DNA from 2 places in the Bradyrhizobium sp. NBAIM01 genome. Region 2 is predicted to be linked to the other one. Evidence: riboswitches for the same ligand, from Rfam matches in the RefSeq annotation. Region 2 holds a riboswitch; the other holds the start of a gene.
The links. A riboswitch is a leader RNA that binds a small molecule or an ion and turns the genes downstream of it on or off. The one in region 2 is predicted to bind cobalamin.
Positions count from the first base shown of each region.

Region 1 (11,458 bases), on a different contig from region 2:
TTGGCGCATCCCTTTCGCTACCCTCGACCTCTTATAGCTACACCGTGCTCGATCAGGACCTTTCTGCGGCCCTTCAGGAGTTCGGCAACAACCTCAACATCAGGGTCAATGTTAGTGCCGAAGTAAGGGGCAGGATCCGCGGACGAATGCCGGACCTTCCGCCGCGAGAGTTCCTCGATCGTTTGACCGCGCTCTACAATCTTCAATGGTACTACGACGGGCTCGTCCTTTACGTCTCTGCTGCCCACGAGGCGCAAAGCCGGCTCATTGTGTTGAACCCGCTCAGTTTCGATGCGTTCAAGACTGCGCTCGATGCGCTCAACATCTCCGACGAGCGCTATATCGTGAAACCGGCTCCGGGAGAGGGCCTCGTCCTGGCTTCTGGCCCACCGCGCTTTGTTGCATTGGTGGACCAGACCCTCAAGGGCCTTGTGGCGGAGGCGCAGGCCCGGCGGGATCACGTCGCGGCCGAAAGGCCACAACGCGACTCGGTTTTGATGTTGTTTCGCGGCTCCTCAAGCACGGTCATTCGAGACGGACGACCCGAGGGTCATTATTCATCCGACACACCGTACCAGGACGGCGACGTGCGCGAAGCCGGTCGAGGCCGGAAATGAGGCTTGATGATGTGTCTCCGCCGATTCGGGCGAACCCGCATTGGCTTCAATCCATCTGATCGTCAGCTTCTCGAAAGCTAAGGTGCCCAGAATGAGGGTGATGTCTAGACGGTCAGCTCATGGAGAGAGCCGCGGATGTATGGCATCAGGCACGGGATGCTCGATCGAGTGGTGGTTAGCGCCATCTTTGAAGGTAGTGCGACGACTTAGAGATCCAATGCGAGCCTCCGAACACGTGCTTCGGAGCTGGCACGGTGCCTTTGCATAGCTCGAAGTGCTCCATCACTTGAAAGGAGAATGAGGTGGATTTCAATGCAGTCGGCTCGGCCACTTCGAGCCCAGAGCCCGACTCACCGCGAACGACGACGGACACCACCGGCTTTGAGCGGCAGCTTAGCAACACACAGGCTAGTGCTCCGCCAGAGGGAGCCCCTCCTCCAGTGCTGCAGGGCGAGGCTTATTCGCCATATCTGGACGCGGGCCATCCCTATTCTTCATATTTGGATGCTGGGCACCCCTCTTCGCCATACCTGGATGCAGCGCACCACTATTTACCAGACTTGGGTTGGCAGGATGATCTGTATACGTCCCCTGCGGCCGATGCCGAGCCAGAGCCGGAGAACCTCCCGCAACATCTCTCGCGGCAAACCATCGCTCAGGCCATCGAGGAACATCCTGGTTTCGATCAAGATCTGATATGGCAGAATGTGGATGTCGGCCCGTCCCATTCCGAGCAACCGCACGTCGCGGCACCGGCGGCGGAGCCATCGCACGCCGCACCATGGTGCGTCGCCCCTTTGCGGGCTGAGCTCTGGCACGCCGGCCCCTCTCACGCCCCACAATCGCAAGCGGGACCACCTCAAGCTGTGCCTTCCGAAGCTGCACCGCCAGAACTTTCCGGGTTCCGTATGTTGAACGGACATCTCGCCAAGGATTGCTGGCTGTTCGCTGGTCAAACAGCCACAGACGCTCAAATGGACATGCTGGAGCGCAGCGGAGTGAAGCCGAGCAAGCACCACCCAACGCAGGTTTTCACAATGCTGGGGGTGCCTCACACAGCCGAATGGAGAGAAGAGGGCTTCATTCGTCTCACACCTTCGCTAGACCCAACCCTTTGGCCCGAAGATGCGGAGGAAGACCGACCTGCGGACCCGGAAGATCCTCCCATCCACTAGCGGCTGTAGCCGAGCCACGGCAGGTCATCTTCGAGGGCCGACAGGGCGAGATGGCACGAGCACCTATTGAGGGCGATCGGGCGCGCGGCTCTTGCGCGGAAACGCTCCTCTTTGATGGGCATTTCATAATTGTAAGCCGATAAAGCGCAAAGTACGACATTGATCCAAATGGACGCGCTGGAAACACGACGCGCTTGCGGTGATGACAACAAATCGGTCTAGCGCGCCCTCCGGCGGTCTCGCTGGGATTTTAGAAGACCGTGAGACGTTCATGTCCTCGACGACGAAGCTGAGAGCGCGTTCTGAGATAGGAGTGAGCTATCATACCTTCGGTAGGGTAGATGGTTGGCTTTGCTCCGCAAGCATCAGCGCACTTCTGCTAAAGTGTATGAGCTTTACCAGGATCGCGCCTCAGCAAAGCGCTGTTGCGGTCGTCCCACATACGGCCAAAAGCCGCCCACACCCCCTCTTCGCCATCCCAGCTGCCGCGGCTTGCCGCCTTAGAGTACTCCGTAGCGCGCTGTTCGAAGAAATTGGCGTGCTCGACCCCATTCAGGATCTCGACCAGCCATGGCAAGGGATGCGGCCTGAGCTGGATAAAACCGCTCTCTCTGGCCTCGAAAAAGCCGAAGGCCGGGGTAATTCCGAGCTGGGTCAGTCGCCAATCCGCGACATAGCGGACATAAGCGTGGATCTGCTCAGCTTTCATGCCCTCGATTTCGCCGAGGCCAAAGGCCACATCAACGAAGTTCTCCTCCAGCTTCACCATGGTCTTGGCGACGTCGATGATGTCGTTACGGACGGAGCGCGTCACCGCGCCGGTTTCGCGGTGCCATTCATGAAATAGCTTGATAATTCCCTGGCAGTGGAGACTCTCATCGCGCACTGACCAGCTTACGATCTGTCCCATGCCATTCATCTTGTTGTAGCGCGGAAAATTGAGCAGCATGGCGAAGCTTGCGAACAAGGCCATGCCTTCTGTGAAGGCACCGAACATCGCAAGGGTACGAGCGACGTCGGCCACGGTCTGGACTCCGAACTCGTGCATGTAGTCCGCTTTGGCGCGCATCTGCGCATAGTCGCGGAATGCCTCGAACTCGGTCTTGGGCATGCCGAGCGTCTTGAGCAGCAGCGCATAAGCGTCAATGTGGACGGTCTCCATGTTTGTGAACGCCGCCATCATCATCTGTACGGTGAGCGGTTGAAAGATCGGGATGTAGCGCTTGAGATAATTGTCGCCGACCTCGATGTCCGACTGGGTGAAGAAACGGAATATTTGGGTGAGCAGCGCACGCTCGTTGGCGGTGACACGGTCCGACGCCCAGTCCTTGAGGTCGGCGCCGAGCGGAACCTCCTCGCCCATCCAATGGGTCTGCTGCTGCCGCTTCCAGAAGTCGTAAGCCCAGGCGTAGCGATCGACGTCATAGGTGCCTGTCGATTCGAGGAGGCCGACCCGGCCCTTGCCGATCAGCGAGCGTGGATCGACTGACGACAGATCGATCACTGACATGCAAGGCACTCCTCATAGTCGGTGTGCTGCAGCTGTGCCGAATTGTCGCCGGCGCTGACGTTGCCGGCGAACGCTGCGCGCGAGATCGATTTGGAGCGGCAGTAGTAGAGACTTTTCAATCCGCGCTCCCATGCCGTCCAGTGCAGCATGTGGAGGTCCCACTTATCCACATCGGCCGCCAGATAGAGGTTAATCGACTGGCTCTGGCAGATGAACGGGGCCCGATCGGCGGCAAGCTCGACGATCCAGCGCTGATCGATCTCGAAAGCGGTACGAAAGATCGCCTTCTCTTGCTCCGACAAGATGTCGAGATGGGCGACCGATCCCTCGTGCGCTATGATCGACTGCCAGATCGCCGAGGTGTCGGCGCTCTTGGCCGTGAGCACCTTGGTTAGATGGGGATTACGCACCGAGATGGCGCCCGACAATGTCTTATGAGTGTAGATGTTCGCCGGGATCGGCTCGACGCAGGCGCTGGTGCCGCCGCAGATGATGCTGATCGAGGCGGTCGGCGCGATTGCCATCTTATGGCTGAAGCGCGCCATCACGCCGCGTTCCAAGGCATCCGGGCAAGAGCCGCGCTCGCGCGCGAGCGCCACAGATGCTGCGTCGGCATCGCGACGGATTTTTCGGAACATGTTCAGATTGAACGATTTCGCCAGGACACTCTCCATTGGGATGCCCTTGGCCTGAAGGAACGAATGGAACCCCATGACGCCGAGGCCAACCGAGCGCTCACGCAGGGCGGCATAGCGGGCACGCTTCATGCCATCCGGCGCCACCGTGATGAAGTGAGTGAGCACATTGTCCAGGAAGCGCATGATGTCCTCGATGAAGCCTGCCTCCTCATTCCACTGGTCCCACGCCTCGAGATTGACTGATGAGAGGCAGCACACGGCGGTGCGCTCCTTGCCGCGGTGATCGAGGCCGGTCGGGAGGGCAATCTCGCTGCACAAGTTCGATGTAGAGACTCTAAGGCCGAGCTCGCGCTGATGCTTGGGAAGCGCGCGGTTCACCGTGTCGATGAACAAGAGATACGGTTCGCCGGTCTGCAGCCGGTTCTCAAGAATGCGTTGCCACAGCTGGCGGGCGTCAATCTCGCGAACGATTTCGTTGGTCTTTGGACTGCGAAGCGCGAAGGCGGTTCCGGCGCGCACGGCATGCATGAACTCGTCGGTAACGTTGATGCCGTGATGCAGATTGAGGCTCTTGCGGTTGAAGTCGCCGGACGCTTTCCGGATCTCGAGGAACTCCTCTATCTCCGGATGGTGGATATCAAGATAGGCGGCCGCGGAGCCGCGCCGTAGGGAACCTTGGCTGATCGCCAGCGTCAGGCCGTCCATGACGTGGATAAACGGGATGATGCCTGAGGTCACACCGCCCTTCACCTTCTCGCCTATTGAGCGCACATTCCCCCAGTAAGTCCCGATACCGCCGCCGTTGGAGGCGAGCCAGACGTTCTCGTTCCATGTGCCGACGATGCCTTCGAGCGAGTCCGAGACCGAGTTAAGGAAGCACGAGATAGGAAGCCCCCGCGTGGTGCCGCCATTGGAAAGCACCGGCGTGGCCGGCATGAACCACAGCCGGGACATTGCATCATAAAGACGTTGGGCGTGCGCAACATCGTCCGCGAAGGCGCACGACACCCGCGCAAACATGTCCTGGAAACCTTCGCCGGCGAGCAGATAACGGTCATTCAGCGTCAGCTTGCCGAAGGACGTCAGCAGGTAGTCGCGCGACCGATCAAGCGTGAGCTCGGACGGCTTTGGAGACGGTGCGAGAGGCCGCGGCAACGGAGACAGCGACGGAGGCGGAGCAACAGACAGCTGAGGCGCGGCAGACTTTGCCTGCGCTCGCCGCCGGCTCACGCTGGACAGTGCAATGAGATGACCCTGCTGATCGAAATCGTAAGACGGCGACATCGGCAACCCCGCGATGTTTGGAGCTGGGGCCCGCGGACGACTTGCGAGGAGACCAGGCAAATGTCCCGACTGCAAGCGACCCAACGGGGCACCCCGCCCGAGGACGTTTCTTCTGTCGCGGCAGGTCTCCTGGCTCGCGGGTCGCTGCGGCTGCCGGCCTTCCCGGCGCCGTTGTCGCGCCAGTGACCATGATGACAGCCGCTCGCCGCTCACAGTTGCGGGGGCAGCCCCGGAGTAGCCGTTCGGCGCACCGGGTTCCCTCTTAGCTTCGGTCCACAAAATAAAGGACAGAAGACCGTGACAGACCCACATCTAGGCGGCACCCGCCGAGATTCGTCAAGCCTTCTGTTGCGGGAAATCAAGCTCCATCAGGCAAAAGGACACCGTCGAGCTAACGAATGGAGCGGCCGAGAACTAGAACACCAGCACGTTTCGCTCGTGCCATAGCCCCAGCTCAAAGTGATCGGTCCCGCGTTGCTATATTCCTAGTTTTGTACTTTGTCTTGCGCATGGTCGAGTCCAAAGATCGGCCGATCATTGATTGAGGTATGAACACTAGCGGCAATGGGGAAAGGACTTTTGCACCCACGAGCGCCTCTCGCTCGCCGCGATAGATAAATGGCATCTGGACGAAGTCCTTATCCTACAAAATATCATCGGCTGCGGCCGCTCTGTTGGCCAGAATGGCTTCGTTCTCGACCTGTTGATCCCAGCCCAGATCGAGGCTGGGCGCACCGCAGCGGCTTCTGACCTGTCACGGCTCTAGCGCGACCTGCAAGCCATCGGCGCCTTCAAGATGAAGCTAACGGGGGGCCTATCGTCCGCCCCTGCCGCTGGCGAAGGTGACAATGTTTCCAGAGGAGTGGCGCGCGCATCGGCCTCAGGCGAGACAAAATCAGATCCGCGTGAAACAGCCCTTCTGATTCAAGGCCGGTCGCATCAAGACCAAGAGCCGCCAAGCTGGCCAGACAGCTTTCAAACTCCTCCGCATCGGAAAGCGGCGCTGGATAAATGTCGCGACGTTCCGTCACAAGGCCACGGTTCGGGAAACGTCGAGGCCAAAGACCTAAATGGAAACATTCGAAGCACAAAGGAGATGATCCATGGACATCTCTCTGTCGCATCGAGATTTTTTCTGAAGTCTTCTCCGTAGTATGGTCGATGCAACTCGTCGACATGATAATAGCCGCGAAGCTGGGCATGCGCGCGCTGTCTGTCGATAGTGCGTCCTTTTCACGACAATGCCGTCGCCTAGGAGGCCAACGTTTGCTGCATAGCTAATCGCCGGCGCCGACAACTCTAAGCCGATAAACCGCGCCAAGCCGACATTAGGCCAAGCCGCATAACAATTGCGATCGGGGCGCACCAGTGTCTCAGAACTGATAGCCCTCATTTCGCGCCGAACGTAGATGACGCAGGCCCCCGAGAAGGTCAGTGGAGAGCGATGCACTGCTGCGTTGATGTCGTATGAACATCGGGCTTGAGAGGGTGCGGAAGCTTTCGTTGCCAGAATTTGTCGAACGAGCGGCTCACCACGGATCGTATAATCCAAGTCGCCCAGGACGAGAAGTATGGCCATGGATCATCCAAAGCATAAATGTCATCGAAGATCGGGCCGATTGATCCACGAAAACTCTGTTCGCACCCAAATGTCTCCCATCCTATTTTGTAACCCGGTCGATGGCTGCTACTTCCAAGTACTGACGACCTATCGCAGAAATTTGGCGAGGTGCGCCCCCATCGCGCCTTTTCTGGCTCGCATCGTAAGACAGAGGGCGAGCCGTCTTATTACAGGGCACGAGCAGATAAAGTGGCTCCAAAAGTTGGTCATCATCAGAGTCTTGGCACTTTGTGTGAGGTAGAAAGCCTATTGAACTCCGAACTGCAGCGATTGCGATCATTACGAACTGAGCGCGCAGGCTTTCGTAGCCCCATGATCGTGATGCGCTTGCGTACGCGCGGGGAGACTCGTGCTTGGAGGATTAGAAAGGATCAAGACTCTCTGCCGCGCCGCTCCACGCAATCTAAGTCCTTGACATTCAGGACCGCGAAGAAAACCGCAAGCTCAAGGTCTGTTTTGCGTCACATCTCCTGCATCTGCCATGACAGTTGGCTTCGGAGATTTGTCCATCGATCGCTTGCTGCACCGCGGCGATCGTGGTGACTTTTATGATGCAACATAATCTCGCCGAGCCGGAACTTCTTATTTTCTCACCAAAGGCTTGCGCACACAACCGGTCTGTTCGCTGGCAGATGCCAGTCGATCCACTTTCCGTGTCGCGAGCACAGCCCTTTGCACATCGAAAGTCCACGAAGCAAGTCGCCATGAGTGACGTAGAAATCATCGCGCACGAGACGCGATCTTCGTCAGCTTCTCGCAAGCTGCCCCTGCTATCAGAAAGCAGGTCATCTCGCGGCGACGCCGCTATCTGGGTATTACGACATGGACGCAGGCGCAGCCGATATCGCAGCAACAAGGCCAGAGCCTGGCGCAGACCCCGACACGGGAGCGACCAACGGCGACCGTTCGCCTGCAGCGTTGTTGCAGCGAGCTTTCGAGAAGGCTCTCGTTTCCGTCGCCACGCAAGTTATAAGCGACTCCCAGTCGGATATGGATGATGCCTTGAACGAGCTGGATGACGGGTGAGGCGGGATGGGGATGCATCGGGCGCGGCGTTCAAAAACGAGCCCGATTGAACGAAGCAGGCGGGACTTAGTACCTGCAGCGAGCCAGACGTGCCTTCAGCGATGCGCCAAATGGCTGGGTCAGCGGGTCTACAAATCGGTGTGCGCCCGGATCACTCGGCCAACGCTGCTGCGCTGCGGCAGGCCTGCACAGCAAGGCCGAACGCCAACGCAAGCTCCTCGCTATCCCGCCCCAACGATGACGATAGGAGCGCGCTCGCGCAGCGCTATCCAACGGCTAATCAACGATAGTACGTTGAGCCGTGCATCATTCCCCTTATTCGAGGAATCGATTGCGCTCGCCAGGCCGTCCCTGGCCCGATCCGCGGCTGACCGCGAGCCTGTCCGCTAGAATGGGCCTTTTCGCAGCATTGAGAGATGTCGCTAGTACTTAGTCCTGAGGGCGGCCCGCTTGTTGGTGCGGTTGGGGCAAAGCTCTGACTGACGCGATCGTCAGACGAGAGCGGCGATTCTGGATCCATAAGCCGCAGCTCCTGCTATGCTCATCGTCGCTCGCCGAACATGAAAAGCGGGCGCTAGCGCCCGCTTCCACGTTTTGTCCAAAAGATGGATGCGGCCTCACGCAATCCGCTGCAACATCATTTCCCGCATCAGAGTCTTGAAATCCGGCGGCGCGTCCGGGTTCTCGTTGTGGTCGATGACCGACTGCGTCACCCTGCGTCCGGAGTTGTCAACCCATCCCTGATTTTGCTCATGGATCGTCTGAGCTCCATCAGACGTCAGCTGATCAAGGGTTCGGCCGGCATTGGATTGCGTCACCTTCAGATTGTTCTTTCCATCCTTGTCATCCCCGAGCCCCTCGACGACAATCGCATTGTCGCCGTTGGTGATGGTCAGCTTTGAGGAAATGGTTTTGCCTTTGCCAAAATCGACCGTGTCCACCGTAATCTTTGTGCCATCGTCGAGCTCGAAGGTCATGCCTTTCTTAAAGTCGAAGTCGTCCTTGCCGTCGCCATTCGCATCGACGTGAGGATCGCCGTGGATCTTCGTGACATGGCCGGTCTGATTGTTGCGAACGGTCCAGGTGCCGTCCTTCTCATCAGCCGTGATGGTGTACTTATCACCAAGGTTAATCGTCGCCTTGCCGTCCTTCACCTCATGCGACCAAACTGGCGCCGGCTGAGGCGACTGCGCGGGAGCCTGAGCGACCGCAACCGGCACCATCGCAAGAGGCGGCGGCGGAGGCGGAACGAAGAAGACGGGGCTTGCAGAGCCTGACGGCGGACGCGCATACTGATAGTTGCCTGGGCCGCGTCCCTGTTCACCCGCATCGATACTCGCCTGATTTACCGCGCGTCCGGCGCCATCGGCCCACCCTTGGCCGCTCTCGTGAATGGTCTGAACACCATCGGCTGTCAACTCATCAAGGGTCATGCCAGCGTTGGACTGCGTCACCCTCAGGTTGTTTTTGCCATCGTTATCGTCGCCGAGGCCCTCGACAACCATCGCGTTGTGGCCATTCGTAATGGTAAGCTTTGAGGAGATGGCCTCACCATTTCCGTAGTCGACGTTGTTGACAGTAATTTTCGTGCCATCGTCGAGCTGGAACGTCATATCTTTCTTGAAATCGAAATCGTCCTTGCCGTCACCGTCGGCATCGACGTGGGGGTCGCCATGGACCTTCGTGACATGGCCGGTCTGGTTGTTGCGAACTGTCCAGGTGCCATCCTTCTCGTCGACCGTAATCGTATACTTGTCGCCGAGCTTGATCGTGGCCTTGCCATCCTTCACCTCATGCGTCCACACCGGATCCACAGGAGGCTCAGAGCCCTGATTCGGCTGGCCCACCAGCATGGCGGGAGGAGGCGGCGCCATCATGTACGCCTGCGTAGTAACAACTGCTGGAGCCACGACGACGGGAACGGCGCTTGTAACGACCGAACCGACCAGGGCTGGCGAGGCTGCCGGTAGGTACTGATAGCTCACCGGGGCATACTGCCCCAACAAGGCGTTGAAAGCAGGAGCGACAACCGCGCCTTCCGGCACCACTCCGTTCACCGTCGAATCGAGCGCGCCGACCACGGGAAGACCGGCCACGGGAAGATACGCCATTTAGTTCACTCCTGCTGGATAGAAGAAAGCTGTAAAACTGCAAGCGTTACGCGCTAGTCCACCGAAGCGCCATTCAGACCTGCATGAGAATGCACCATTAGCCCACCCAAGCGCATAGATGCCTCTCGTTGCCAGCACCTGCAGCCCTGACGAGACTCCTCATCCAACTCCGCGGTTATGGCACGAGCATATCGCACGCGCATTCAACGTCAGAAACGCTATCCGCAATACCTGTCGAAAAGCTGACGACAACCGACGTCGCACTTGCTGCGATGACATTGATCGTATCGCGCAGCGAACCATACGCTCCAGATGCGATCTGTAGGCCCGACGAGCGACTACACGGTCAGCTTTCACTACATCAGGGGTTCGCCAAACTTGCTCTCCTTCGACATCCGCGAACTGCCAAAGCTGGGACTGAATGGCTCAAGCAGCCTCTACCACTCCACTCTAATCAGCCGGTCGCGTCGCTGCACGCAACCGAAACGCCGCCGCTGGTTCCGAACGAAGAATTCTACATGAGGCGCAGAAGCCCGCATGCCATCTTTTCCAACGCGCCGACTATATGCGCTAGCTTGGCAACTCATAAGTCAAGCAGGCGCTGGCCTACGGCAACAGTCGCCTCGACCGTGTAGCTCGTCAGCTTCTGGAAAGGTAGCGCCCCTAGCATGAGCACGCTGAACTCTAGGCGAGGAGTCGTCTATTGAGACGTAACAAGACGAGCATAGGAGAAACCGATGATCGGAGAAATGATCGGAAGCGCCGCCGGCGGATGGCTCGGCGGCCCCGCCGGAGCGGCGATTGGTTCCGCAGTGGGCGGGACCGTCGACAAGGTCTTTGATAAAGTCGTCCATAACGTGGAGGCTGAGAAGAGTGGCCCTGATAAGGCCGCCGAGACCAAAGACGCCGACGAAAAAAGCAGCGTGCAGACCAAGCCAGACACTCTCGGCAAGAACCCAGAGCTGAACCTTAGCCTCAGCACGCTCGGGGGCGAGCCCATGTTTCTTTCCATTCCTGCCATCGTTTCGCCCGCGCGCGCGACGTAACAGGGCACAAAGTAGCAAACTACGACGAAGAAAGGTGAATCGACATGGCAGTTGATAACGTTGGCGGTAACGGTGGCGCGGCAGGCGCCCAGCAGACCGGGGATGCTGGCTTCCAGAATCAGATGGCTGAGTTCGAGCGTGTTAGCCAGAAGGTTCAGGCCCAGGCCGTCGCGATGCGCAGAATCACGACCGAGCTCTCGTCCGAGAAGAAGGTCGCCGACGAGCGCGTCCAGTAAATCTGCAGGGCGAGTGGCTCACCGCGTCGCTTATCATGGCCGCGCTGTGAATGACGAATTCTGAATGAGCCGTACGGCACTGCCGTACGGCTTCTCTCGTTATTCAGGAGACTGTCCGTGAACCAATCGATTTCCCTGGACTTTGAGGTGCTGTCGGGCCTCTATACCGGGCTGAGGGGCAAGGCGCCGGTCGG
Region 1 covers NZ_JADYVU010000025.1:40,845-52,302, forward strand. The annotation lists gene I6F31_RS35495 (secretin N-terminal domain-containing protein) at 1-617, shown strand, start outside; gene I6F31_RS35500 (ribonucleotide-diphosphate reductase subunit beta) at 2,172-3,302, opposite strand; gene I6F31_RS35505 (ribonucleoside-diphosphate reductase subunit alpha) at 3,293-5,224, opposite strand; cobalamin riboswitch at 5,326-5,539, opposite strand; partial or broken gene I6F31_RS35510 (class I SAM-dependent methyltransferase) at 6,039-6,884, opposite strand; gene I6F31_RS35515 (DUF1521 domain-containing protein) at 8,489-9,982, opposite strand; gene I6F31_RS35520 (hypothetical protein) at 10,720-11,028, shown strand; gene I6F31_RS35525 (hypothetical protein) at 11,073-11,264, shown strand; gene I6F31_RS35530 (FHA domain-containing protein) at 11,382-11,458, shown strand, end outside.
Region 1: another riboswitch for cobalamin. It lies ahead of I6F31_RS35505 (ribonucleoside-diphosphate reductase subunit alpha); the one in region 2 lies ahead of I6F31_RS24525 (TonB-dependent receptor).

Region 2 (11,458 bases):
CGACAGCGCCATGTCGTTGGCCTCGCTACCGCTGATGCAGAAGCGCACCGCGCCGACCCAGTCCTCTTCGCCCCTGAAGGCGATAGCCATCAGATCGTCGGCGGCCTGCTCGCGGCCGACCCAGGTCCACCCCTCATTGACGACGGGCGTGTCCGCCGCGCGGTGGATCGCCTCCACCATTGCGGGATGGCGATGGCCGAGACCGCCGCCGGTGTTGCTGCCGTCGATCAGCTTGCGGCCGTCCGCAAGGTGAAAGTAGACGCCCTCGCCGCCGACCACGGCCATCGGCGCAGCCTCGCCCGCATTTAGCCCGGTTCGCAACAATCTGCTCATCGCCAACTGCCTCACTCCGCCGGAACGGCGCCGTAGCCACCGCCACCGCACATCTCGATCGTGACGAGATCGCCTTGCTGCAACACCAGGTTCGACTTGCCGTCGATGGCGACGTTCGCGCCCTGCCTGACCAGCGAGATGCGGCAGGCCTTGCCGGGAGAGCCGCCCTGCATGCCCCACGGCGCCATCACCATGCGTTCGACGCAGGTGGTCAGGTGCATCGAGGGCGCCAGAATGCGGTAGGTGCGGACCGAGCCGTCACCGCCGCGATGCGCGCCCGCGCCGCCGGAATTCCGGCGGATGGCCTGCTGCTCGAGCCGGATCGCGTAATTCGCCTCGATCACCTCGACCGGCGTGTTCGAGGTGTTGGACAGATGCACGCGGGTTGCGGACGTGCCGGCGCGATCGTGCCGCGCGCCTTCGCCGCCGCCATGGACTTCATAGAGCATCTTCCAGGAACCGTTCGGCCGCGGCTCGGCGAAGAACAGCACGCCCGCGGTGGTTGCCCCGCCCGCCGACAGGCGCTCGGGAATGGTGTCCTGCATGGCACGGAAAATTGCATCGACGATGCGCATGGAGGTCTCGTGATTGCCGGCGGCAACGGAGGCGGTCCAGCCGGGCTCGAGGATCGAGCCCGGGCGCGTGATGATGGTCAGCGGCCGCAGCGCGCCGGCATTCTGCTGCATGTCGCGCCCACTCATGATGCGCGCGGCATAGGCGACCGCCGAGCGCGCCATGAATGGCGTCGTGTTGCAGAAATTGGAGACGCGGTCGCAACTTCCGGAAAGGTCGAAGGTCGCTTCGTCGCCGCGGATGGTGATCTTGACATGGATGCGCGCCGGCGCGTTGTTTGCGCTGCCGTCGTCGAGATAATCCTCGCCCTCATAGATGCCATCCGGCAGATCGCGCAGCGCTTCCCGCATCTCGATTTCGGAGAGGTCGTGCAGGCGCGACTGCGCCGCCATGAAGACCGCCTTGCCATGCTCGCGGCAGAGCTCGACGATGCGCTTCTCGCCGGCCTTGGTCGCCGCGATCTGGGCAAGAAGGTCGCCCTCGCAGGATTCGGCATCGCGGACATTGGCCTTGAGCAGCTGCACGATCGGCGCGTTGAGGCCGGCTGCGGTTGCGATCAGCACCGGCGGAATCCGCATCGCCTCCTGGAACGTATCGACCGCCTTGGCGAAATAGCTGCCGGGCCAGGTGCCGCCGATGTCGGGCCAATGCGCGAGGCTGACTGCAAAGGCGACGATCTCGCCGTCGAGGAAGACGGGCCGCACGACCTTGACGTCGTTGAGATGATTGCCGCCGAGCGCGCCGACATTGTAGATCACGACGTCGCCGTCGTTCAGGCCATCGCGCGGCATCACCTTCAACAGTTCGGGGATGGTGTAGGCCATCGCGCCGAGGTGGATCGGGATATCGCGGCCCTGCCCGACCAGGCCGCCGTGGCCATCGGTGATCGCCGACGAGAGGTCGCCGGCCTCGCGCAAGAGCGGCGAGCGCGCCGAACGCGTCATGACGAGGCTCATCTCCTCGGCCGCGGCGGAGAGCCCGTGCCTGATGACCTCGACGACGAACGGATCGAGCTTCATGCCGCCCTCCGCGTCAGGAACAAATTGCCTGATGTATCGGGCTTTGCCTGCCAGCCCGGCGGCACCACCACGGTCGACCAGGCGTCTTCGATGATGGCGGGACCATTGATGGTCTCGGTGAGTGAGGCGCGGTCGAAGATTGCGGTTGCGATGTCGTGGAAGCCGTCGAACGAGCAGGTGCGCGTGGTCATAGACACTGCCCTCGCCGCAGTCGCCGGCCGGCTGACAATTGTCGTCGACGGGCGACGCGCCTGCACCCGAACCGACTCGATAACGCAGGGTTCGCCGGTCGCATAGCCGAACAGCTCGTGATGCCGCGTCAGGAAGTCCTGCTTCAGCCTGGCAACGTCGAGCGGCAGCGTGAAGGAGACCGGAATGGCGTCATTCTGCGCCGCGTAGCGCATCAAGGCCACCAGCTCGACCTGGATCTCGGCCTTCGCAACATTGTTGGCGAGAAGCGGCGCCGAGGCATCGGCAATCAGGGCCTCGATCCATTCCGAAACGCGCGCGAAATCGATGCCGTCGAGGGCAGCGCGAAGGGTCTGCTGCTGCAGGAAGCTGAAATCGGCGGTGAGACAGCCCAGCGCCGAGAATGCGCTCGAGGCACTGGGCACGACCACCTCCGCAATGCCGTAGAGATCGGCAAGGCCCGCGGCATGCATCGGGCCGCCGCCGCCGAAGGCCAGCAGCGTGCAATCGCGCCCGTCGATGCCGCGCTCGACCGTGACGCGGCGGAGCGCGCGGGCCATGGTCGCGTTCGCGACCTTGATGATGCCGAGCGCCGTCTCCGTCAGGCTCAGCCCGAGCGCGCGGGCAATCGGCGCGATGACGCGCTTTGCGGCCGCGATGTCGATGCCGATGCGGTCGCCAAGCTTGGTCTCAGGATTGAGATAGCCGAGCACCGCATTGGCATCGGTGATGGTCGGCTCCGTGCCGCCACGGCCATAGCAGGCCGGGCCCGGCTCGGAGCCGGCGCTCTCCGGCCCGACCGTCAGCCCGCCGGGACCGTTGCGCACGATCGATCCACCGCCGGCGCCGATCGAGTGCACCGCGAGCATCGGCTGGCGCAGCGGCTTGTCGCCGAGCATGCGGCCGTCGGTCATCTCGGCCTGGCCGTCGACGATCAGGCACACGTCCGTCGTGGTGCCGCCCATGTCGAAGGTCAGCATCCGCGCGCAGCCGAGTTGGCGCGCGATGCTGACCGACGCCGAGACGCCGGCCGCCGGGCCTGACATCGCCATCACCAGCGGACGCTGCTTCACCGCCGAAATCGGCACCATGGCGCCGGCGGAGTGAAACACCTGCAGGCCGGGCCCGATCGGCAGCCGCTGCTCCAGCTCGCTGAGATATTCCACCGCGATCGGCATCGCGGCCGCGTTGAACACGGTTGCCGAGGTTCGCTCATATTCGCGCGCCTCGGGATTGACCTCGTGCGAGAGCGAGACGTGGGCGACGACGCCCCTGAGCCGCTCGCCCAGCATCTTTTCATGCACCGGATTGGCATAGGCGTGAAGCAGGGCAACCGCGACGCTCTGCACGCCGGTCCCCTTCACCCACGCCACCAGGCGTTCGACCTCCGCTTCCTCGAGCGCCTTCAGCACCCGCCCCTCATGATCGAGGCGCTCGGCGAGCCCAAAGCAGCGTTCAGGCGGCACCAAAGGCGGTGATTTCGGCGGAATGTCGAGCCGGTAGAGGTCTCGGCGGCGATAGCGCGCGATCTCGAGCACGTCGGCAAAGCCTTCGGTCGCGACCAGCGCCACCTTCGGCAGCCGGTTCTCGACGATCGCATTGGTCACGCGCGTGGTGCCGTGGACGAAGCGCTTGACCTCGCTCTTGCGCAGGCCGACCGCCTCGATCGCCTCCAGCATCGCTTGCACCGGTGCGTCGGGGCGCGACGGCACCTTCGCAATTCGCGCTTCCGCGGAATCGCGCCGGATCGCGATGATGTCGGTGAAGGTGCCACCGATATCGGTGCCGACCTCCCAATGATTGCCGGGATCGCTCATCTGCACAATCAGCTACGCGTGACGTTCATCATCATTCCCTGTCATGCCATCACGTGCGAGCGTGCGACAGAGCGATGGCCGCGGGATAGGGTCAGAGTTGTCGCAAACCAAAGCGCTAGCAAGCCACCGGCCTTGCGCGGCGCAGCATCGGCTGCACGTTTCCGTGCAGCGCTGCTCGCGCAGAGAGCAGAAGGCCGCGAAGTCAAAATGTGCAGCGCACCCTTGGATTCTTCGAGGCAAATAGAAGCACCCGTTGCACTGCAATCGGATCGCACAAGGCCGTTTGTCTAATTTGCAGGCGATCGGTCGGCGGTGCGGGAGACAGCACTGACCAAGAGCTATGCACGCAGGTCGGCTCAGCCTCTCTTTATTGTACGGTCGGTAAGCGAGGACATCACCGGCCGCTGGTGGATAACCGGGCGCGCCGAACGGGTCGCGCCGGGTACGGAGATTTCGCGACTGGCTATGCGCTCGCCAGCCATGCCCGCAAGCGCCGCCAACCGATGACGATGCCGGTGATGGAGAAGATCAGCCCGAGCGTACAGAGCCCGACAATGAGAGCGTCACGCAGCCGCGCATGAGCCAGCAGAATCGGGAAATCAAGCGTGTGCAGCGCACTGTAGAGCCAGCGATAGACGCGGCGCGACGGGTCCAGCCTTTGCAGCAGCTTGCCATCGGCGGCATCGACATCGAACCAGAGATCGCCGCAGGTCGTGCGGTAGACTGGAGCCCCCGGAAGTGCGGATTGCGCCGGATAGTCGTCGTTGCCGGCGAGCAGGAACGGTGCGGCACAGCCGGCGCCAAGGCGCGCCGTCAGGTCGCCGATCTCCTGCCTATCCAGGTATGGCGCCGGTCCATCGCGCGGCGCGTCCCCTGCCCTGATCAACGCCTGACGGCCGAGACCAACCCGGTCGCGCCGATAGACATGGCCGTTGAAGGCGAACCATTCGACCTCGCGGGCCAACGGCGATATTGGCTGCGGATCGAGCGACGACGCGTCTCGCCAATCCGGGGCGGCATCGACCACGCCGGCCTCTGTCGGAGTCAGTTGCCCGCGCGAGAACAGGCGGCCGTGATCCATCGACAGCCAGCCGCTGAAGATCCAGGTCAGCACAAACACGGTCGCGACGAGACCGATGATGTGATGCAGGGCGTGCCAGCCACGATAGGGCGACGAGAGCTGGCGTCCCCGTATCTTCACACGCACGATTCCGAGCACCGCACCAAGCAATGCCGCGATTAGGGCCAGCAGCGACAGCGTCCAGACCACGCGATCCCACAGCGCCCAGCTGCTGCGCAGAATTGTCGGATAGATCCAGTGCAGCACGCTGCCGGCCCAGTTCCACGCGCGCTCGCTGCGCGTCGTATCCAGGACGACTTCGCCGGTCAGCGACGAAACGTAGACCTCCGTTCCAGGGGCATCGCCGAGAGCGGCGCGAGACAAGGGGCGATGGCGATCAAAACCGTTCGGCACGCTCCATTGATCGTAATCCGACCGCGCGACGATCGCGGCGCGCGGCGCCTCAAGCCCGCGCTGACGTGAATAAGCTTGCACGATGGTGAGCGCGACATCGGCTGATGTCACCGACGCGTCTCCTCCATCGGAGGCGCGAACCGCTCGCGAACCTGTGGAGCCCGAGACGACGTAGACCGGTCCATCGCTCCGCTGGATCAGCCGAACACGCGTGGCATCGGCAATCCCGCTCGCCGCAACGGCGTCCGCGACCGAGATCTTCGTCCCGTCGCGATCGACCGGCACAAGTCCGGCAAATCGCTCCGCTTCCGTCAGCGACGGAAACGGGACGAAGTGCATCACGATTCCCGTCGCGAACCACATCGCGAACAGCAGGCAGAACGCGATGCCGAGCCAGCGATGCGTGATGACGATCGCGCCCATCATGCGCTCAGGGCCTCACCATTTGAACGCGGCCGAGATCTCGTAGGTGCGCGGCGCGCCCAGGAGGATCTGGTCCGGATAGAACGGATCGCCCCAGATCGCATAGCGCTTATCAGTGATGTTGCGGACACGGAAGGTCAGGCGGGCCTGGTCGACCGCATTGAACGCCGTCTTGGGGATGTCGACGAAGGCGTAGACGTCGGCCACGGTGTAAGCCTTCATCGTCACGACGTCGGCATCGGTGTTGTAGCGGTCGCCGACATGACGGCCGGTGATGCCAAGCTCCACCGGCCATGGTGTGAAGAAGCGATACGACGCGCCGGCATTGGCGACGATACGCGGCACGTTTGGCGGCGTGTTGCCGGAGAACGAGCCGCCGGCAAAATTGTAGTCGGCATAGCGCGCATCGACATAGGCGATGTTGCCCCACAGCCGCAGCGGCTCGATCGGGCGTATCGAGGCGGCAAGCTCGACGCCTTTCGACTCCTGTCGTCCGGCGATGTTGAGTTGCATGCCGCCGGCGGCCGCATAGACGTTCTTGCGCAGGATGTCATAGGCCGAGAACGACCACTCCGCCCGATTGTCCCAGAACAGGTGCTTGACACCGGTCTCATAGGTGCGCGCGGTGGTCAGATCGAGCGGCTGGGTGGGCGAGAGCAGGAAGATGTTGTTGGCTGCGACGTCGGCGCCGGTGGCGTATTGGCTGAAGAAGGTGAGGCCGGGAACGGCCTCCCAGGTGTAGCCGATGCGCCCCGTGACCGGTGCCCAGTCTTTCGTGAATGGAAAGCCCGCCTTCTCCACACCGTTCTTATCGGTCGAGTTGCGGTCGAGCCCGATGTGCTCGACACGAAGGCCGCCGATCAGCGCGAAGCTGCGCGTCAGCTTGAGCCTGTCCTCGAATGACAGCGCCTCGTTGTCGATGCGCGCGGTCTGCTGCTGCGTCGTGAGCAGGCCGTAGAAACCGCGGTTGGGGTCGACCAGCGAGACGGAATCGCCGGGAAAGTTTGCCGCGCCGGGCCTGACGAAATCGAGATAGCTCGACGACAGCGTCGTGACCAGCCGGTTGTCGAAGCCCGCAATATTTGTATCCCAGATCAGGTCGGTGATGTTGCCGACCAGTCGCTGACTGTGGGCGACATAGAAACGCTCGCGATCGACCAGGTTCGTGGTGGAATTGAACGCCTCGATCTCGTTATTGAACCAGGTCCGTTCCGCGCCATAGCCATAGGCCTGACTTTTCAGCGTGAGGTCAGGCGCGAGCTTCAGCTCGAAGCCGCCACGCAGCCACACTTCCTGCGCCACGTTGCGGTTATCGAGAACGTTGTAATTGGTGTTGAAGGTGCGGTCGTCGATGGTGACGGCACCGAGATTCGTTCCGTTGTAATTCGAGACGTAATTGCCGGAGACGATCCCCGTCGTCGCATGCGAACCGCTGAAGGCCACCGGCACCAGCGGCGCGCCCCAATAGGCCTTCGAGCGGTCTTCACGATATTCGACCGCACCCCAGATCCTGAGGCTGTCGGAAACACGGTAGTTGAGCTGGCCGGACGTGCCGAACGTCTTGACATTGGTGTCATCGGCAAAGCCGTTGAGGGCGGAACGGCTGATGTCGAAGCGATAGTCCAGGCCTTGCACATTGGTGCTGCCGCCGGAGCCGTAATGGGCACGGAACGAGTTCAGCGAATCCCAGGAGAAATTGGCATCGTTACGGACAGGTCCGGTGTGGGGCTGCTTGGTGACGAAGTTGATGGCACCGCCCGCGGCGCCCTCGCCCGAAATCAGCGAGGCCGGGCCCTTGAGGAATTCCACAGCCTCCAGATTGGCGGTATCCACGATCCGCGAGGTCATGTTCTGCGGACCGATCTTGATGCCGTTGTAGAGCGTGTTGATCTGGCTGTTGGTGAAGCCGCGCATGGAGAAGGCGGAAGGTTCGGCCGGGTTGTCGCCGGAGGTGACGCCGACGGCGCCCTGCGCCACCTCGGACACGGTGCGATAGCCCTGCTCGCGCATGGTTTCGGCGGAGACAACTTCGACGGTCGCGGGCGTCTGCCGCACCGTCAGGCCGAGCCGCGAGGCGCTTTCGGCAACGGCGTTGGAGTTGAGCGGCGTTTGCGGCGTCGAATCCGGCGTGACGGGTCTTGGCGCTGCGGATACAGCCGCCGGCCTGCGCGCTGCCGCGCGGCGCGCGCCCTGCGCCGTTCCTGCTGCCGGTTTGGCCGGCTTGCGTACCTGGGCGGGCGACACCTCGACGGGTGGCAGCGGCTCTCGGGCCTGCTGCGCCAGAGCGGCCGGCAGACCAAGAGCGGCAAAGGACGTGAACGCGGCGGAGGCAAGCAGGACGCGGCGCGGTCGTGCGATACGGATGGAAGACACAGGTGAAAACCTCGGTATGACGTCAGTGGCACGTCACAGCGAACGAGGTCTCACCTTTGGCCTTGCAGCCGTCCGATGAAGCAATGTCTGTACTCCCCGACCGACATCTTCGCGTGTGACCACGGCTGACGGCAGGTCTCCTGGCTCGCGGGTCGTGACCGCTTCGTCGCCTTCCCGGGACCGAGGACCCAGTGGCTCGTGACGAAGGATTCACCGCTTACAGTTGCGGGGGCAGCCGCGGCATTGGGGACAATTTTCCCCGCACCGCATTCCCTTTTCATTCCCTCTCGGGAAAACCGTCGCGAGCATCTAGGATTACCACCAAGACAGAGTCAATGTGCCAGTTGCGGCGTTGGGGCCACAGCAACCAACTTCCTTGGAGATGAGCATGGAAGGCGAGACCTTCCTCTGGTTGATCAGGCATGCGGCCGTCGCGGGCGTGCCCGGGACGATCCATGCGGCCGATGCGCGGGCCGACCTCGGCGATCACGCTGCATTGGCGGCCCTAAGGCAGCTGTTGCCCGCGGATCTCGCCGGCTATGCCAGCCCGTCGCGGCGCACGGTCGAGACGGCGCGCGCGCTGGGGCTCGAACCGGAGCTGATCAGCGAGTTTCGCGAGCAGGATTTCGGCGACTGGACCGGCCATCGGCATGACGAGCTCGCCGCGACCGGTGGCGAGGCCTACGCGCAGGTCTGGCGCGATCCGGCGCACGGACGGCCGCCGAATGGCGAGAGCTTTGCGGATCAGGTCGCCCGCGTCCGCCTGGGCCTGGCCCAGATTGGCGCAGGCTCCGCAGCACTGGTCGTCCATTCCGGCACGATACGCGCTGCGCTCTGCATCGCGCTCGATCTCACACCGGAAGCCGCGCTGCGCTTCGTCGTCGATCCGCTGTCGCTGACCCGGATCGACCGGCTGGCGGGCGGTTGGCGCGTCGTGTCGGTCAACCAGCGCGTGGCTTGAGCCGCATCAAGAAGACCGATCCGGCACATTGGCCTGCGCGAACGTCGCCATGCCATTGTGAAGTGCGCACGCCGAGCGCACCAGCGGCAGCGCGATGGCGGCGCCCGATCCCTCGCCGAGCCTGAGATCGAGGCTGATCAGCGGCTGCACGTTCAGCGCGCGCAACACCAGCCGATGTCCCTGCTCGGCCGATTGATGCGAAGGCAACAGGAACGGCTGGCAGGACGGGTTGAGGCGCACCGCCGTCAGCGCCGCCACCGAGACGATAAAGCCGTCGATCAACACGGGGATGCGGCGTTGCGCGGCCGCGATGATCGCACCCGAGATCGCCGCAATCTCGAGGCCGCCGACCGCGCACAGGATTTTTTCGGGTGACGCCCCCGCAACGCCGTGATGCGCGATCGCCGCATCGATCACCCGCACCTTGTGCGCGCGGCCCGACGCATCGACGCCGGTGCCGCTGCCCGCGATCTCGTCGGCACTCACACCGAGCAGGCTCGCAGCAATCGCTGCTGAGGTCGTGGTGTTGCCGATCCCCATCTCGCCGAAGATCAAGAGATCAGGCCGGCCGGCCTCGGCGCGCACCACCGCGCGCTGCCCGGCCTCGAAGGCGAAGGCCAATTCCGCCGGCGTGAGCGCGGCCTCGACACTGAAATCGCGGGTGCCGCTGCGCGGCTTGTCGGTGACGATTCCCGCGATCTGCGCCTCGGCCAGCGTGCCGGCGTCGACCACCTCGAGGCTCGAACCCAGCTCGCGCGCCAGCACCGAGATCGCGGCGCCACCGGCGGCAAAATTCGCCATCATCGCGATGGTGACGGCTTGCGGATAGGCCGACACGCCCTGCGCGACGATGCCGTGGTCGCCGGCGAAGATGATGATCGGCACCCGCGCGGCGCGCGGCTGCTCGGTGGCCTGCAAGCCCGCAAGCTCGATTGCGAGCTGCTCGAGCCGGCCGAGCGCACCGGTCGGCTTCGTCAGTTGCGCCTGCCGCGCTATGGCCGCCTCACGATGAACAGCGGAGACCTCTGGGCAGTTCTGGGTAACCCATTCGGGAAGCATGCTGCTCAACGCCTGCGTTTGATGATGTAGCTGTCCATGATCCAGCCGTGCCGCTCGCGTGCGTCCTGCCGCACGGCGGCAATGCGCGCGCCCAGTTCAGCCAGCGCGCCGGACATGATGATCTGATCGGGCATGCCGAGATAGGCACCCCACCAGATCTGCAGGCCTTCTGGATCCAGCGATTGGAACGCCGTGCCGCCATCGAGCATCACGACGACGGTGTCGACGCCCTGCGGCCAGCCGCCTTCGCGCAAGCGCCGCCCTGTCGTGACCAGGAACGGCTCGCCGATGTCGTTGAGCGGCAGCGCATGCGCCGCGCACAGCGCCTGGATCGAGGTGATCCCCGGCACGACCTCGATTGTCGGCAATGGATCGAGCCGCCGCGCAATGCGCAGCGAAGAATCATAGAGCGAAGGATCGCCCCAGATCAGCAGCGCGACCTTGCCCTCATCTTCGAGATGCCCAGCGATCGTCTGCGACCAAATCGCGGCCACCGCATCGTGCCAATCGTCGACGCCCTTGCGGTAGTCCGCCTCGGTCGCATCGCGCACGGGAAGATCGAATTCGGCGATGCGCGTCGTTTTGTTGGTGAGCACACCGGCGCAGATCGTTCGCCTGAGATCTGCGAGATCGGATTTCGCCGTTCCCTTGCGCGGGATCAGGATGAGATCGGCGGCGTTGATGGCGTCAACGGCGGCGCGCGTGAGCTGCGCGGGATCGCCGCAACCGATGCCGATCAGGGAGAGCGTTAGCATCGCGAGCGCGATGGGCGGCCACACCGGCGGCCCATCGCTGATCTCTTACGCCGCGTTGTGCAGGCGCGGGGTGACGAGGCCGGGCGCGGTGACGCCGCGCAGTGACTTCGCCAGCGCCAGCACCGCGAGATCGGCGAGCGGTTCGATCACGATCACCAGCGCATAAGCGGCAGCGAACGTCCCGACGCTGGCGAGATTGCTCATCGCAAAGCCGGAGCCATAGAGCGCCCAGAACGCCACCCATGCGATCACGCCGGCCTGGTAGGTCGTCGAAAGCGCCAGCGCCTGACCGTACTTCAAATCGACATAGGCGGTGTTGCGGGCAATGATCCGCTTGGCGATCGCCTGGATCGCGAACAGCGGCACCAGAAGCGTGGTGACGTTCATGCCGTATTGCGGCAGATCGACTGGCTCCAGCAGCATGCCCTGAAGCAGCAGGCCAAATGCAAGGCCGAAGGCGGCGGGCGCAGCACCAAAGAGCA
Region 2 covers NZ_JADYVU010000008.1:85,677-97,134, forward strand. The annotation lists gene I6F31_RS24505 (aminotransferase class III-fold pyridoxal phosphate-dependent enzyme) at 1-333, opposite strand, end outside; gene I6F31_RS24510 (hydantoinase B/oxoprolinase family protein) at 345-1,925, opposite strand; gene I6F31_RS24515 (hydantoinase/oxoprolinase family protein) at 1,922-3,931, opposite strand; gene I6F31_RS24520 (PepSY domain-containing protein) at 4,395-5,831, opposite strand; gene I6F31_RS24525 (TonB-dependent receptor) at 5,844-8,201, opposite strand; cobalamin riboswitch at 8,314-8,517, opposite strand; gene I6F31_RS24530 (histidine phosphatase family protein) at 8,590-9,162, shown strand; gene cobT (nicotinate-nucleotide--dimethylbenzimidazole phosphoribosyltransferase) at 9,169-10,221, opposite strand; gene cobF (precorrin-6A synthase (deacetylating)) at 10,227-10,976, opposite strand; gene I6F31_RS24545 (energy-coupling factor ABC transporter permease) at 11,022-11,458, opposite strand, start outside.